3 regions of the Pseudoalteromonas sp. S1650 genome follow, and region 1 is predicted to be linked to each of the others. Evidence: predicted binding sites of a transcription regulator. Region 1 holds the regulator's gene; each other region holds the start of a gene.
The links. Region 1 encodes FliA, which starts transcription of late flagellar genes. Its sites were predicted from a motif close to CTAAAGNTNNNNNNNNNNNNGCCGATA; they were not measured.
Positions count from the first base shown of each region.

Region 1 (5,424 bases):
GGGTTTTCATCACCGCACCTTGCAGGTCTGCAGTTACCACATCTAAATTAGAGATGGCTTTACCCATTGATTCGCTGTTACTGTTATTTGCAAGGCTAACCAAACGGTTGCGTACTAATACCAGCTCACCCACCATGTTCATGATTTCGTCCAAGCGCTTGGTATCAACACGAACCGTTGTTTCAGCTTGTGGTGGTGGCGCTTTTTTCGGTGCAGCAGAAGCTGCTGGTGCTTTTGCAGGAGCTGGAGCCGGTTTAGGTGCAGCTGCGGCAGGCTTAGGAGTAGGTGCCGGTTTTGATGCTGCAGGCTGTGCCGGTTTTGCAGGTTCAGCTTTAGGTGGTTCAGGCGCTTTTTCTGGCGCAGCCGTTTCTAAAGACTGTGGAGCTGTACCTTTACCATGTAATTCATCAAGCAACGCCTCAAACTCGTCATCGCTAATTTCATCGTCTGAGTCACTGCTTGTAGTATCTACTGCTGGCGCTTGAGGAGTTGGTTGTGCAGGTTTTACTGTTTCAGGTTTGGCTATATTTTCTTGTTTTACTTCACCAAAATTACCAACACCATGTAATTCGTCTAATAAACTGTCGAATTCATCATCGGTGATGTCATCACTATCACTGCTAATAGCTTCAGTAGCAGCCGATGCTGGCCCTTGACCTTTACCATGTAATTCATCGAGGAGGCTTTCAAACTCATCTTCAGTAATTTCATCAATATTCTGTGGTTCTGCCTTACTATCAGCAAGACCGCCGCCATCAAACAACATATCAAACGCAAATGGATCATCTTCATCAATATTGTCTGCTGCCGTGTTAGCTGTTACTTCAGGTGCATCAACAACAGCCTCTTCAACAGCAGGTTCTTCAGGTGCAACTGCTACATCGTCTGCTACTGATACATCTTCACCTGCAAGCTCTTCCGCTGTAGGTGGTTGGCTTAATTTATGAAGAACGTCTAGAAGCGCAGGATCTGCAGGCTCTGGTTGCTCACGATTTTGAATCGTTGCGAACATTTCGTTGATGGTATCCAGAGCTTGTAAAATAACATCCATAAGCTCAGGAGTGACACTGCGAACACCTTGGCGTAATAAATCGAAAACATTCTCTGCACCGTGACACGCATCAACAAGTTCAGTCATGCTTAAAAAGCCTGCACCGCCTTTGACAGTGTGGAAGCCTCTAAAAATGGCGTTTAAGAGATCTTTGTCTTCGGGATTGTTCTCAAGCTCAACTAATTGCTCTGACAAAAGCTCTAAGATTTCTCCTGCCTCAACAAGGAAATCCTGTAAAATATCTTCATCGACTTCAAAGCTCATGCAGCTACTCTCCTCTTAGAAGCCCAGACTTGATAATAGATCATCGACTTCATCTTGTCCTGAGACAACATCATCACGAGAGTCTTTATCAATAATCGGCCCTTCAGGACCTGCTAGTGTATCACTTGTTGCAGGTGCTTTTTCTATGGCCTGTTTTTCTTGTTGTTGATGACCATCTTCTTGACTGCCAAACACAGTTAAGAGATTAATTAAACTGTCTTCTACTTCTCGCACTAACTCAATGACGCGACGGATTACTTGCCCCGTCAAATCTTGATAGTCCTGTGCCATCAGCACATTGGTCATCAAGCCCTGTAGCTCATCGGTTTTAGTATGCGAGTTATTCATAAAATTATCTAAGCTATGACATAGCTTTTTAAACTCACCGAGCTCTATTTCTCGGCTCATTAAACGATCCCACGTTGGTTTAATCGTCGCTATTTCATCTGCAAGTTGTTGCGCTATAGGTAAACTAGCTTCAACTGCATCCATGGTTTTGTTAGCGGCGCTTTCTGTCATTTCCATAACATAATTTAAGCGCTGCTTAGCGTCTGGGATCGCATCGGTAGTTAAATCTGAAAGACGAGTATCTAGATCAAAGTTTTTTAGCGCTTCATGTAATTGTCGCGTCAGTTTACCGATTTCAGCAAACAGCTCTGATTGTTCTTTTGATGCTGTTTCAAGTATCAGCTGATCAGCTTTTTCTTGTTCACCATTTTCAAGAAACTCAACAAGTTGACGAGCTTGCTCTAAACTTATTTGAGGCGCAGCTAGTGCTGACATAAGCCTCTCCCCTTAGATTAACCTAAACGTTCAAACACTTTTTCCAATTTGGTTTTAAGTGTCGCAGCAGTGAATGGTTTAACGATATAGCCATTAACACCCGCTTGAGCAGCAGCAACAATTTGTTCTTTTTTCGCTTCAGCTGTCACCATTAATACAGGAATATGCTTAAGGCTATCATCAGCACGAATTGCTCTTAACAAATCAATGCCTTGCATACCTGGCATGTTCCAATCTGTTACAACAAAATCAAATTCTTGATTTTGTAGCATTGGCAATGCTGTTGACCCATCGTCAGCTTCCTGCACATTGGTAAAACCTAAATCCCTTAATAGATTTTTAATGATACGTCTCATTGTAGAAAAATCATCAACAACAAGAATTTTCATGTTTTTATCCAAAACATCCTCCGGTGAGGTTTGAACCTATATTTACTTACTACTAATTAATCCAGTCATTGATTTTTGCTTTGAGCTTAATCATCGCCTGACCATGTATCTGACTCACACGCGATTCACTAACATCGAGTATGTGTCCTATTTCTTTTAAGTTCATTTCGTCGTTGTAGTACAAAGACAAAACAAGTGCATCTCTTTCTGGTAACGATTGGATAGCCGTTAATAGAGACTGGTTAAACCGCTCATTTTTAACGTTATTAAACGGTTTGTCTAGTCCTAAATCCTGACCTACAGGTGTAATGACGTCTTCATCAACGCCTAAGTCCTCTATACCTAATACTTTACTAGAATTTACATCATGTAGAATATGATGGTACTCATCGAGCGTTATATCAAGTTTTTCAGCGACTTCTGTATCTTTAGGTTCACGATTTAGCGTGCTTTCTAATTCGGAAATGGTTTCAGCCACAAGGCGAGCATTTCGGTGAACTGAGCGTGGTGCCCAGTCACCTCTACGAATTTCGTCTAACATCGCACCACGAATACGAATTCCAGCGAAAGTTTCGAAACTAGCCCCTTTGCTAGCATCAAAGTTTTTTGATGCTTCAATTAGGCCTATCATGCCTGATTGAATTAAATCATCGAGTTGGACACTGGCAGGTAAACGAGCAATTAGATGGCACGCCACTTTTTTAACTAAAGAGGCATGTTTTTCAACAATCGCATTTAAGTTTTGTGCTGATTGATATCCCATCGCTTTATTCACCGATGTTGTCATAGTTAGCCGTTTACTAGTTTTTCAATGAAAAATTCTAAATGGCCAGAAGGTTGATTAGGGATCGGCCACTTAACTGCTTTTGTTGCTAATGTTTTAAACGCCACCGCAGCTGGTGAGTTTGGAAATAATTCAACAATCACCTTTTGACGTCGCGTAGATTTACGCATGTTCTCGTCATAAGGAATGGTAGCTACCAACTCCATTGAAACGTCTAAAAAGCGATCCGTTACTTTTGAAAGTTTAGCAAATAATTCTTGCCCTTCACGCAAACTGCGCACCATATTGGCAACAATTTTAAATTTATATACGCCATGCTCACGGCTAAGCACTTTTATAAGCGCATAAGCATCGGTAATTGAGGTAGGTTCATCGCATACAACCACAACAACATCTTGGGCTGCACGAGAAAAGCTTAATACCATGTCAGAAATACCTGCAGCGGTATCGACAATTAAAATATCAAACTCAGTGTTTAACTCGCTAAAAGCGCGGATAAGGCCTGCATGCTCAGATGGTGTTAATTCCACCATGCTTTGCGAACCAGAGGTCGCTGGTACAATTTTTATACCTGCAGGACCTTCAACAAGAATTTCGTCAAGCTCACACTCGCCTGACAAAACATGAGATAAGTTACGTTCAACACGAAGGCCAAGCATCACGTCACAGTTTGCCAAACCTAAATCGGCATCTAGTACTAATACACGATTTCCTTGCTGCCCTAATGCGATTGCGGTATTGAGTGAAACGTTGGTTTTACCCACACCACCTTTACCGCCAGTCACAGCGATAACTTTAACGCCACTATTATTATTTTGATTCATTTTGCGCAGGCCGCTTGCTTGATCTAATACTGTGTTAATCATACATCCCTACTGTGTTCGACGCTACTGCTTGACGTCGTGAATGTTGTGCTTTTGCTCGTTTTAAATACAATTGTTCAGCTTTTTTCACTAGTTTTTCAGCATTCGCTACGCGAATATCTTCAGGAACACGCTGACCGTTAGTAAGATACCCTATTGGCAGGCGATTTTGAATCGCTATACTAATAATCTCACCTAAACTTAAAGATTCATCCAATTTAGTGAAGATACAGCCACTTAGATGAACCTTTTTAAAGTGTCTTACGGTTTCTTGCAACACATTTATCTGTGCTGTTGCACTTAATACTAAATAACTACGAATATCAACACGCTGATTACGCATTAGGGTGTTTAATTGCTCAGTTAAACGTAAATCACGTTGGCTCATACCCGCTGTATCTATTAATACTAGACGCTTATTACGTAAATGGTATAGCACTTCAGCTAATTCATTCGCATCTTTTACCTGCTTAACACCACAGCCAATAATACGACCATAAGTAGCCAATTGTTCGTAGGCACCAATTCTATATGTATCAGTGGTGATCAACGCCACTTTATCAGCACCATATTTTTGTGCACCCAGTGCAGCTAATTTCGCAACAGTCGTTGTTTTACCAACACCCGTTGGGCCCACTAATGCGAATACACCACCTTGACGTAGGATTTCGTTATTCGTTGTATGCATTTGGTTTTCAACCATTTGCAGTAATGCTTGCCACGCTTGTTGACGTGATACATCGTCAGGAATGAAACAGGCCATTTGCTCAGCAACATCACGTTCAATGCCCATACCCGCTAAGCGGTCAATCATACATGCACGAGTCGGATCGCGGCGAGCCATATCCTGTTGCATTAAGCCAGATACTTGGTGTTCAAGTAATTGACGAATCGCATTCATTTCTTCCCGCATAGTCGTCATTTCTGATTGATTCGCAGGTGCTGAGTTTTTATGCTCAGCGGGAGAATCTAAATCATCAAAACCTGAATCTAAATCGTCATCAAAACCTAAGCTATGTGCTTGAGTTTGTACACGAGGTGCTGCCTGCGGTTGATAACGAGGAGCTTGCTTGTATTGTGGCTGTTGCTGCTCAAAGCTTGGCTCTTTTGCTTGATAGTGTTCACTCGTATCAATACCAGATTGACTAAACATTGACGCAAGCTCTGGCGAACGAGGGCGTGGGGCTTGACGCTCAAGTATCGCTTGTAAGCTATCAGCAACTTTCGCTTGCGGCTCAGGTTTAGCACGCATTGGCTCAGGTTTAACAAAGTTATGCTGTGGAGCAGGTG
Region 1 covers NZ_PNDF01000047.1:24,506-29,929, reverse strand. Annotated here, with positions in the region: gene CWB80_RS14610 (chemotaxis protein CheA) at 1-1,315, opposite strand, end outside; gene CWB80_RS14605 (protein phosphatase CheZ) at 1,331-2,098, opposite strand; gene cheY (chemotaxis response regulator CheY) at 2,116-2,499, opposite strand; gene CWB80_RS14595 (RNA polymerase sigma factor FliA) at 2,540-3,250, opposite strand; gene CWB80_RS14590 (MinD/ParA family ATP-binding protein) at 3,277-4,137, opposite strand; gene flhF (flagellar biosynthesis GTPase FlhF) at 4,130-5,424, opposite strand, start outside.

Region 2 (5,424 bases), on a different contig from region 1:
AACTATTTCTGCAGTTTGAAATGCAACTTTTGGCAGCTCACCTTGTTCACGATATACAACTGGAATACTAAAACTCAAAATCATATTCACTTTAAGTCCAGCCTTAGCTGCCTTATCTTCATTTGGTAAGGCTTGAAATAGTAAATGGGAACGATATTCCCCTTTAGCCAAATCCTTAGGCTTTCTAATTGCTATTTTAATCGTTTGCCTTTCGCCAGGTGCTAAGCGAATTTGCTTTGGTGATAAGCGTGCCATAGGAGAAAGGCTCGTGGTTACTGGCTCACTCAATGTTTGATAGCCCCCACCAGGTAGCGCTAATTTTTCGCTCCATACCACGCGGTATGTACGGTACTCTTCTGAGCTATTAATGACGGTGACTTTTGCGCTTCGTTGGCGCTCATCAAATGAAACCCGCGTTGGTGAAATAAGTAAGTTTGCCGTTGCATATTGACTGAAAAAAACAAAAAGAAGTCCACATAAAAGACGTTTTGCGAACATATCTATCCTTAGTAATCGACTGATATTTCTAAATAAGTTGTAGAAGAATACTGACCATCAGCGTATGGTTTAGCGCTACGGTCTGTCGTTAAAATACCGCCAATAAATACTTTTGCTTCACCAAATTCATTGGTAATCACATATTTAGGAAAACCATTAAGGCGTACAGAAAATCCAGCACTCGAGTTGCCATCGATATCATGTGTTAAGTCAACTGGGGCAACTAGATTCATAGTTAGCTGAGTTCTAGCTGGAAAGTCAGTAAGTAATAATTCTGCAGGGCGGCCATTTTTAAGAACATAAACCGAGCCCTGCGTATTGATACTGCCATCATCTTTGACGATTACAGAGCTGGTATTTGTATTAGCTAGAATAACTAGAGTACCAAAATCAAGCGCTTGTTGCTCTGTGCTCGCAGCCTGTAAGGGTGTTGAGAACACACAAAATAAAACAGTAGCTAAAAGCAAAAAGCGCATGACTAATTACCTAGTATTATTAGTAAGCAACTTCTAATTGGAAAGTGCCGGTATACTCAACATCACGATAAGGCTCAGATGACGCCGAATTTGAGGTAGATAAATTGGCACCAATGTTAAACTCAACACTGCCGTCTGCATCTGCTGTTAAATTTGGGCTGCCTGGAAGGTAATAAGCATTTGCATTTGGGCCTGAAGTAATAAAATACTTCCATTCATCAACAATAAAGTTTGGCTCATTTAAACCTTGTCCATCAGAAGCTAAAGTATTAGCAGTAGGATCAGTAATCGACAAACGCGCATTTGGCACCGCTTCCGATACCGTAAATGAAGCAGGAGACCCTTGCTCAATAATTGAAATAATCGCAGGAGATGCATCTGTTCTTGTTGAAACAGGGCTTGCATCAGGTTCTGGGTTAATTGTTAAAACAGCTTGCGCAGCACCTGAAGGATCGGCTACGGCACGAATAGTACCAAAATTTAGATCATTCCCTTTTGTTAAAACAACTGAGTTTTGAACCTTTACTGTTGCACTGAAAGATTCAGTAGTGGCATAAGAATAAAAAGCAGAAAATGCTAATGAGCATGCAATTAAAGAAAGAGGTAATTTCATATTAAGTCCTTATAAATAAATGGCTAAGCCATTTTGCTGTATCTTAAGCTTTATCGACCTCTAGAACAAATACTTTAAGGTTAATCCCCTAATTTCCAAGAGGAAAGATACTTATAGCATCTCCCCAATAAAAGGGGCTGTCACACAAGTTTGCCCCATTCTTTTGGCTATCTCACAAAAAGCTGTCGCCTGAGTATAATTTGCAAATGGACCTGCTCGTAATCCATACAAGGTTACCCCTTTTTGCTCACGAGTTTTAAAGCGAAAATCTAGGTCATTTAAAACAGCAGGATAATCACGTTTAAGGTTCAAGACCTGATGTCTGACCTTTTTCGGCGTTAAATATAAACCTAATTGCACACCTGCTTCTGCTGCTTTGTTTGCAGCAATAATCGTTTCTAATGAGTCGATTGATGATGATTGCTGAGATTGTATTTGCTCACTTTGGTGATAGATCACATCATTTTGCGGCTCAAATGCCGATGGTTGTGCAGTTAAATCACTATTAGCCGAAAGTACCTCGATTAACAACGCAAGGTCTTTTTCCATTGCAGCAAGACGTTCAATGCTAGGCTGTTGATTTTGCCACTCGGCAGCAAATTGCTGTACCTGCTGTTCAGTATAAACAGGCTGGCTTTGTTCTTGGCTCATCATACATGCTGTTAAAGCAGTTAAGCAGATGGTTAACAATAAATATTTAGAGAAAATAGAAAAATGCATGGTGACGTCAATTCTAAAAAACAGACTTAAATATTAGCAATAAAAATGCCACCTTTAGAGTGAATATTTGACGCTAAAAATAAATTCGATTATCTGTGTATTTACTAACCCAACAATCAATACCTTGTCGCTTAATAGCCGCGCAGTCAGCTTTCGCATTTTTTAAATACTTATAGCCTCCAAACTTTAAGCGGTAGAAAGTTCTATCATGCACGTCTGCAACTTCAACATTCAAAATTGGTTTACCTTGAAAAATACTAGGCGCTTGTTTTGCCATTTTATGAAAGGTGACTTCTATTGCGGTCTCAGAGCTAACTGATGCTAACTGTAACGCAAAAGTATAATTAGGTTTTGTAGGTGCTAATATAGCAGCAGTGGCTAGGGTATTTTTTTGTGTAGCCGTTGATTGAAGCTCAGAACTAGTTTTTACATTAATTTGAAAAATAGGATCGATTAAGCGAAGTGCAAAACTTTGCATAGAATTAACGGTAGAGCTTAGCAGCAGCTCATTACTGCAACCAGAAACAGTTAATAACACCATTAGGTATATACTGCAGCGAAAAGGCTTGAAGTAATCTTTCATAATCAGGATTCTTAAACGTACCGTTAAAAAATTGCTTCTTACTTTGAAGAAGACTATCTGTTAGTACTTACCTGTACATCAAAAGCTAAAAGATAATTTAAGATATTGAAAATAAACACTAACATTATGTTTTTATTATAATTTCAGTTTAGTGCTTTAATTCGCTGCAAATCATGTTGTTAGTAAAAAGTAGCTTTATAACATAAACAATTTGCAGCAAAATTATTAATGCTTTTCATTACTCAGTTAACTAACTGAATTAGAGCAATTAATCACCATACTCATCTTAACAACCCTATAAGACAAAGGTATATCAGAAAAGTCCCTAATTTGTTAATAATCAACAATTGTCAGCTGCTTGTAAATAACAAAAAAGTGCCATATAGGCACTTTTTTAACATAATTTATTACTAAGTAAATAGAATTGGTTATTTAACCAACGACTTTATGAAGTCGCTCAATTCATCTTTGAATTCCTCACGTCGTAAAGCAAATTCAACGATGGCTTTTAAATAACCAATTTTGCTACCACAGTCATGGCTTTTACCTTTCATAGAGTATGCATCAACCGTTTCTTTTTCCATTAGCATGGCTATGGCATCTGTTAATTGAATTTCATCACCTGCCCCAGCTGGAGTTTTTGCAAGTAATGGCCAAATATTTTTGCTCAGTACATAGCGACCCACAACAGCAAGATTTGATGGAGCTTGATCAATAGGAGGCTTTTCAACCATATTCAAAATTGCGGCGCTTTCACCTTGATTAATTGTTACATCACCTAAGTCTACTACACCGAACTTGTCTACTTCGTTTTGCGGCACAGGCTCAACCATAATTTGGCTCTCACCGGTGGTTTCAAAACGCTGGATCATTTCAGCTAAGTTATCTTTTTTAAGATCGCTCGCAACATCATCGATGATCACATCCGGTAAGATAACAACAAACGGTTCATTACCTATAATAGGCGCCGCACAATTTATCGCATGACCAAGGCCTTTCGCTTCACCTTGGCGAACGTGGATAATAGTCACATCTTTCGGGCAGATTGACTGTACTTCAGCAAGTAACTGACGTTTCACACGCTTTTCAAGTGTGGCTTCTAACTCAAAACTGGTATCAAAGTGGTTTTCAATTGAGTTTTTACTTGAATGCGTTACTAAAACAATTTCTTTAATTCCTGCTGATATTGCTTCATTTACAACGTACTGAATCAACGGGCGATCAACAATAGGAAGCATTTCTTTAGGGATTGCTTTTGTTGCAGGTAACATACGCGTGCCAAGACCAGCAACTGGGATCACTGCTTTCATTGATTTCTCCTTAAATTTTATTGTTCTTAAACTGAAAACGGATACTTAATTGCATCGTGACACTGATAACCTACTACTTCAAAATCATCTTTTGTAACCCAGCTTTCAATGTCTTCTAATGATTTAATATTTGGGTTTATTTTTAATTCTGGCGACGCGAAAGGCTCTCGCTTAAGTTGTACATCACGCATCAACTCAAGTTGGTTTTCATAAATATGCGCATTCGCTATTTTATGATACGCCTTACCCGGTTTATGTCCGGTTATTTGTGCAACTAAAGCAAGTAACACAAAACATTGAATTTGATTAAAGTTCAGACCCAGCGGCACATCACAGCTACGTTGGTATGATGTTAAGTATAGAGTATCGCCCAACAAAGAAAAGGTGTGCGTGTGCATACAAGGGCGTAAACAACCTAGCTCAAATTCACCTGGATTATAAAAAGTGACGATTTCACCGCGATCATCAATTCCTTTCGATAAGTTATCGATAACTTTTTTAAGCTGATCAAGGTGGCTACCATCAGGGCGTTGCCAACTGCGCCCTTGAACACCATACACACGGCCCATATCATCCTCACCACGACGATGCGGATTTTCAAGCCAAGCTTTGTTCTCGTTCGCATTGGCATTCCAAGTCATACAGCCGATATCACGAAACTGTGCAGCGCTGTCGTAACCACGTAAATAACCCAGTAACTCCGCTATCGCCGCTTTGTAAAAGCTCTTTCGCGTGGTGATGAGCGGAAACTTGTTATTTGCCACATCATATTCAAGATCGGCATTAATTACTGTTAAACATTTGGTTCCTGTGCGTTTGTTCTCAACCCACACACCTTCGTCAACAATACGCTGACATAAATCTAAATACTGTTTCATTGATTTGCTCTTGTTATGCTTTGCTTGCCACGCTTTGCTGCGGCTTTTTATAGGCCCATATTAACAAACCAAGGCCACCAATTACCATCGGCAATGACAGTATTTGACCCATAGAGATAACGCCTGCAAATAAACCTAAATGAGCATCTGGTTCACGGAAGTATTCAACAATAAACCTAAACGTACCATAGCCAAGTAAGAACACCCCAGCAACACTTCCCGCTGGACGAGGCTTTTTGATAAACCATTGTAAGATTAAGAACAGTACTAGGCCTTCTAAAAAGGCTTCGTATAATTGGGATGGATGACGTGGCTCTGGGCCACCTGTAGGAAAAACAAATGCCCA
Region 2 covers NZ_PNDF01000021.1:135,167-140,590, reverse strand. Annotated here, with positions in the region: gene CWB80_RS07320 (fimbria/pilus periplasmic chaperone) at 1-498, opposite strand, end outside; gene CWB80_RS07315 (DUF4402 domain-containing protein) at 507-974, opposite strand; gene CWB80_RS07310 (DUF4402 domain-containing protein) at 994-1,587, opposite strand; gene CWB80_RS07305 (SPOR domain-containing protein) at 1,699-2,241, opposite strand; gene CWB80_RS07300 (SPOR domain-containing protein) at 2,381-2,890, opposite strand; gene galU (UTP--glucose-1-phosphate uridylyltransferase GalU) at 3,319-4,200, opposite strand; gene CWB80_RS07290 (thymidylate synthase) at 4,227-5,078, opposite strand; gene lgt (prolipoprotein diacylglyceryl transferase) at 5,092-5,424, opposite strand, start outside.
Region 2: CWB80_RS07310 (DUF4402 domain-containing protein) is a predicted target of FliA. The motif match lies at 1,639-1,665, and genes of this name have one in related genera.

Region 3 (5,424 bases), on a different contig from region 1:
CATACGACCACAGTACCAATATTGATTAGCGGTAGCAGGGTCTTATACATGTAAGTGCTGTAAGACAAATCCCAAAGGTGGCGGTCAACTAAACGGAACAGTTGCAAAATAGGCGCCATTATCACAACCAACTGCCCTAAAACACTTTGCCATAAGTAGACTTTATCTTTAATACCTAAGTAAGCAATGATTGCCATCCAAGCAATATCATTAAAAGCCCAAACGACATAGCGCCAAATATAAATGTCATCAAATTCACGTAAGCCGCTATGAATTAAGGTACCGTATAAAAAGAAACATGCTGTTATTACGGTAAAGTGGAATGCCTGCCAATCTTTGCGGAGGTAGAAAACGAAAATAGCAGGGCTCAGAATGAACACCCAGCTATTATTCAAAATTGAGATGGTATATACAAACCAATCAGGCAAAATTAACTAACCTTAATCTGTTTTACCATCATCGTCGCCACTACCATTACCAGGCATGTAGCTATATTTATCAACTTTTTTCATTTTTATTCTCTATTACATTTGTTAATGAGGCTTAACTTTAATTGATTTACTGCCTTACATCAATAGGTTCAGATTCGTGTGCTTTACCTTGCATAATAGAGATTTCAACACGGCGATTTCGCTTGCGATCTTCGTCGGTTACATTCGGTACTAGAGGCCTGGTTTCTGCGTGGCCGACCACCATCATACGGGACTTATCAAACCCTGGTGCTTTTTCCATTTCACTGGCAACTGCCACCGCACGCTTTGATGATAAATCCCAGTTATTGGTATAAAGCTCATTCGATACTTGGAAGTCATCAGTGTGCCCAGACACGGTTATTTCACCCGGCACATCTTTTAACAGCGTAGCAATATCACGAATGATAGGTTTAAACTTTGGCTGTAAAAAAGCACTACCCGATGGGAATGAACCATTCTCACGAATGCGAATAATAATTTGCTGGCCTAATGACTCAAGCTCAATTGCCCCATCCATAATTTGCTGTTCTAGTTGCTGGGCAATTTTCTTCACAAGTTCATTTGTTTGTTCTTGATCAGCCGCAGAAATTGACTGTTCTAAAGCTTGTTGCTGAGCCGTACTTTGCGATTCACCACCACGTTTATTACCGCGCTGTTCTTGTCGACCACCGGCGGAGCTTTCGTCGCCAGCCTGAAACTCAAGCATTTGTTGTGTCATCTCAACGGTTTGTTGCTGAATCGTTTCAATAGGTGTTGGCTCAGGTTTGCCTGGAGTAAACTCCATGGCAATAACAGAGGTTCCTTTTGGAATATCTTTTACTTCAATTTTATTTTGTACACCAAAAGCAAACTTCATAGAGCCAGCAATTTGCTTAAACTTCAGCACGTCCATTTCAGAGAAAGCAAGCAAGAGTACAAAGAAGCACATTAATAATGACATTAAATCTGCGAAGGTTCCCATCCAGGCGGGTAAACCCGGTGGTGGACATTTGCACTCTTCATCTGACATGCTCTACTCCTCGGTATCAACTTTACGTTTTGATTCGGCTAAGTAGTTTTTCAAAATACCTTCAATTACTTTCGGGTTCTGACCGTCTTGAATACCTAGCACCGCGTCAAGAATTAAGCGTTGATTAAGGGCTTCTTCGTCTTTACGCAGTTCTAGTTTTACCTGAATTGGAATAGCGACAACGTTTGCTAAGAAAGCACCATAGAGAGTTGTTAAAAGGGCAACTGCCATTGCTGGGCCGATTGCCTTTGGGTCATCCATGTTTGATAACATAGCAACCAGACCGATTAGCGTACCGATCATACCCATTGCAGGCGCAATATCGGCAAGTGATTTGAATAAACCAGCACCGAGTTCATGACGGTTAGCAGTAAGAGAAATATCTTTTTGCAGCGTGGCGCGAACGACATCAGCATCATGACCATCCACTAACATATCGACCCCTTTACGCATAAAACCGTTGGGGATTTCAGCTTCTTCTAATGCTAAGAAGCCACCTTTACGTGCAGAATCAGCTAATTCTACTGCTTTTTCAATTAATTCTTCCGGAGATTCGATTTTGAACATAAAAGCTTTTGCTGCCACTTTACCTATGCCCAAAAATTGCCCCATGGTGAAATTTGATAATACAATAAAAATCGAACCACCAAATACAATGACCACCGAAGGCGTGTTGTAAAACATTGCAACTTGGCCATCACTACTTAACACCATCGACATAGCAATTAAGCCTATGGCACCAAGAATACCTATTATGGTTGCTAAATCCACATACCCCTCCAGAGGAACAATTACACGATACACTCAAGTATCAAATTTTTATTATTAACTGCTTATCGGCAAGCAGTTGAAATACTTAAATCATTAAATGAATTAATTTTATTTTAATGTAAGATTTTTAAGCTACAAGTTTAAGCTGTATTTAAAATCGTAAAAATAGCATACTAAAAATGAATTATGCGTAAAAAAACACATCATTCTTTGACCTAGTTTAGCATTCCCCCTAAAATTGGCCTCACTTTCTAACAGCTATCGAGGCCACAATGGCAACAAAGAAACCAGAAAACTTAAGCTTTGAAGAAGCACTGGATGAATTATCTCAAATTGTTGCACAAATGGAGCAAGGTGAATTGTCACTGGAACAATCACTAAAACAATTTGAACGCGGCATTGCGCTAGCAAACGCTTCGTCTGGTAAGTTACAACAAGCCGAACAAAAAGTTGCCATTTTAATGGGTAACGATAGCCAAGCGCCTCTTAGCAATTTTGATTCAAACTTGGACTAATTAAGTGCAATTAAAAGAACAATTACAACGCGCTCGTGAAGACGTTGAAGCACATTTAAATCGCTATTTTGAACAGCCACTTAATACCGAAAAAAACATCAAAGAAGCCACCCACTACGGTGTTCTAAATGGTGGTAAACGCTTACGTCCTTACCTTGTATATGCAACGGGCCGGATGATGGGCGCGGACAAGGCCGATCTTGATATTCTTGCCGCCGCTATTGAGTGTATTCATAGCTATTCTTTAGTTCATGATGACTTACCAGCAATGGATGATGATGACTTAAGACGTGGCCGCCCTACCTGTCATATTGTCTATGGCGAAGCACAAGCCATACTCGCAGGTGATGCCTTACAAACACTGGCATTTGATTTAATTGCCAATCATCAATTTGCTGTTTCTGCGAGCCAGCAAGTAAAAATGATTGCCTCATTAAGCAAAGCCTCAGGTATTGAAGGTATGGTAGGTGGGCAAGCACTGGATATTGAAGCGACCGATAAAGAAATTACAGTTGCTCAGCTAGAGCGCATTCATCAGCTAAAAACGGGTGCCTTGCTTAATTGTGCAATTACACTCGGTGCATTGAGTGCAAAAAGCTGTGATGAACATACACTCGCGCAATTAAACATGTTTGGCCAAGCAATTGGACTGGCTTTTCAGGTACAAGACGATATCCTTGATGTAGAAGCTGATACTGAAACATTAGGTAAGCCACAGGGTTCCGATGTTGCTGCAAACAAAGCAACCTACCCTGCTTTATTAGGGATGGCAGGCGCAAAGCAAAAAGCACAAGATTTGCTGGCTCAAGCCCATCAAGCTCTTGAGGCTATTGATTACGACACCAGCGAATTGGCGAGTCTTGCAAGCTATATTGTTGAACGCAATTATTAATACCTAAAAAGAAAGACAAAATAACTAAAAAATCGGAGCGGCAATCGGCTATAATGCACTCTGGTTAGCGAAGGATGTATAAAAAATCATGACACTTGATAGTAGCAAGTATCCATTATTAAGTTTGGTTGACGAACCAGCACAACTGCGTGATTTAGCGCAAGACAAGTTACCTGCGTTTAGTAAAGAGTTACGCGAATACCTACTTAACTCAGTTTCGCAAAGTAGTGGTCATCTAGCATCAGGTTTAGGCACTGTTGAGTTAACAGTTGCACTGCATTATGTTTATAACACTCCTGAAGATCGTTTAGTTTGGGATGTGGGTCATCAAGCATACCCGCATAAAATCTTAACGGGTCGTCGTGACCAAATGCATACTATTCGTCAAAAAGACGGTTTGCACCCATTCCCATTCCGTGAAGAAAGCCCATACGATACTTTCAGTGTTGGTCATTCGAGCACCTCAATTTCAGCAGCCTTAGGTATGGCCATTGCTGCAGAAAAAGAAGGTAAAGATCGTAAAACCGTTGCTGTTATTGGCGATGGTGCGATCACTGCTGGTATGGCATTTGAAGCAATGAATCACATGGGTGATGTTAATCCTAACGTGTTAATTATCTTAAACGATAATGAAATGTCGATTTCAGAAAACGTAGGTGCACTCAATAACCACTTTGCCCGAATTTTATCTGGCAGCTTCTACACCAATATTCGTGAAGGCAGTAAAAAGCTCCTTTCTGGTTTACCGCCTGTGAAAGAACTTGCTAGCCGCATGGAAGAGCACCTAAAAGGAATGGTCATTCCGGGTACGTTCTTTGAAGAGTTAGGCCTAAATTACATCGGCCCAATTGATGGTCATGATGTAAATATGTTGGTTGATACCTTACGTAATATGCGTAACCTTAAAGGCCCACAGTTACTACATATTAAAACGCAAAAAGGTAAAGGTTATAAGCCTGCTGAAGCGGATCCAATTGGCTACCACGGCGTACCAAAATTTGATCCGAGCATGTCGAAATTACCAAAATCAAAACCGGGTGCTGCCACATTCTCAAATGTGTTTGGTGACTGGTTATGCGATATGGCAGCCCAAGACGACAAGCTAATGGCAATTACCCCTGCGATGCGTGAAGGTTCAGGCATGGTGCGTTTTTCAAAAGAGTATCCTGCGCAATACTTTGATGTGGCGATTGCTGAACAACATGCTGTAACGCTTGCAGCAGGCCTTGCTTGTGAAGGGTTGAAGCCTGTTGTTGCTATTTATTCAAGCTTTTTACAACGCGCTTACGATCAACTTATCCACGATGTAGCATTACAAAACTTACCTGTTTTATTCGCTATTGACCGTGCAGGTATTGTTGGTGCTGATGGTGAAACTCACCAAGGCGCCTATGACTTAAGTTTTATGCGCTGTATTCCTAATATGATTATTATGGCGCCAAGCGACACTAACGAGTGCCGCCAAATGCTTTACACTGGCTACCAATGCAATCAACCTGTCGCTGTTCGTTACCCACGTGGTAGTGCCGGCAATTGTGATGTTGAATCAACAATGAGTGCGATTGAAATCGGTAAAGCGCGTAGTATCAAACAAGGTAGTAAAGTGGCCATCTTGTCGTTTGGTACGCTGTTAGAGAGCGCCAAAGTAGCCGCAGATGAGCTAAATGCAACAGTGATTGATATGCGCTTTATCAAACCTCTTGATACTGAAGCTATTAATGAGTTACTTAGCAGCCATGATGTCATTGTTACTTTAGAAGACAA
Region 3 covers NZ_PNDF01000013.1:4,827-10,250, forward strand. Annotated here, with positions in the region: gene CWB80_RS03550 (hypothetical protein) at 1-428, opposite strand, end outside; gene CWB80_RS03555 (flagellar motor protein MotB) at 559-1,482, opposite strand; gene pomA (flagellar motor protein PomA) at 1,486-2,253, opposite strand; gene xseB (exodeoxyribonuclease VII small subunit) at 2,526-2,768, shown strand; gene ispA ((2E,6E)-farnesyl diphosphate synthase) at 2,773-3,660, shown strand; gene dxs (1-deoxy-D-xylulose-5-phosphate synthase) at 3,749-5,424, shown strand, end outside.
Region 3: pomA (flagellar motor protein PomA) is a predicted target of FliA. The motif match lies at 2,317-2,343, and genes of this name have one in related genera.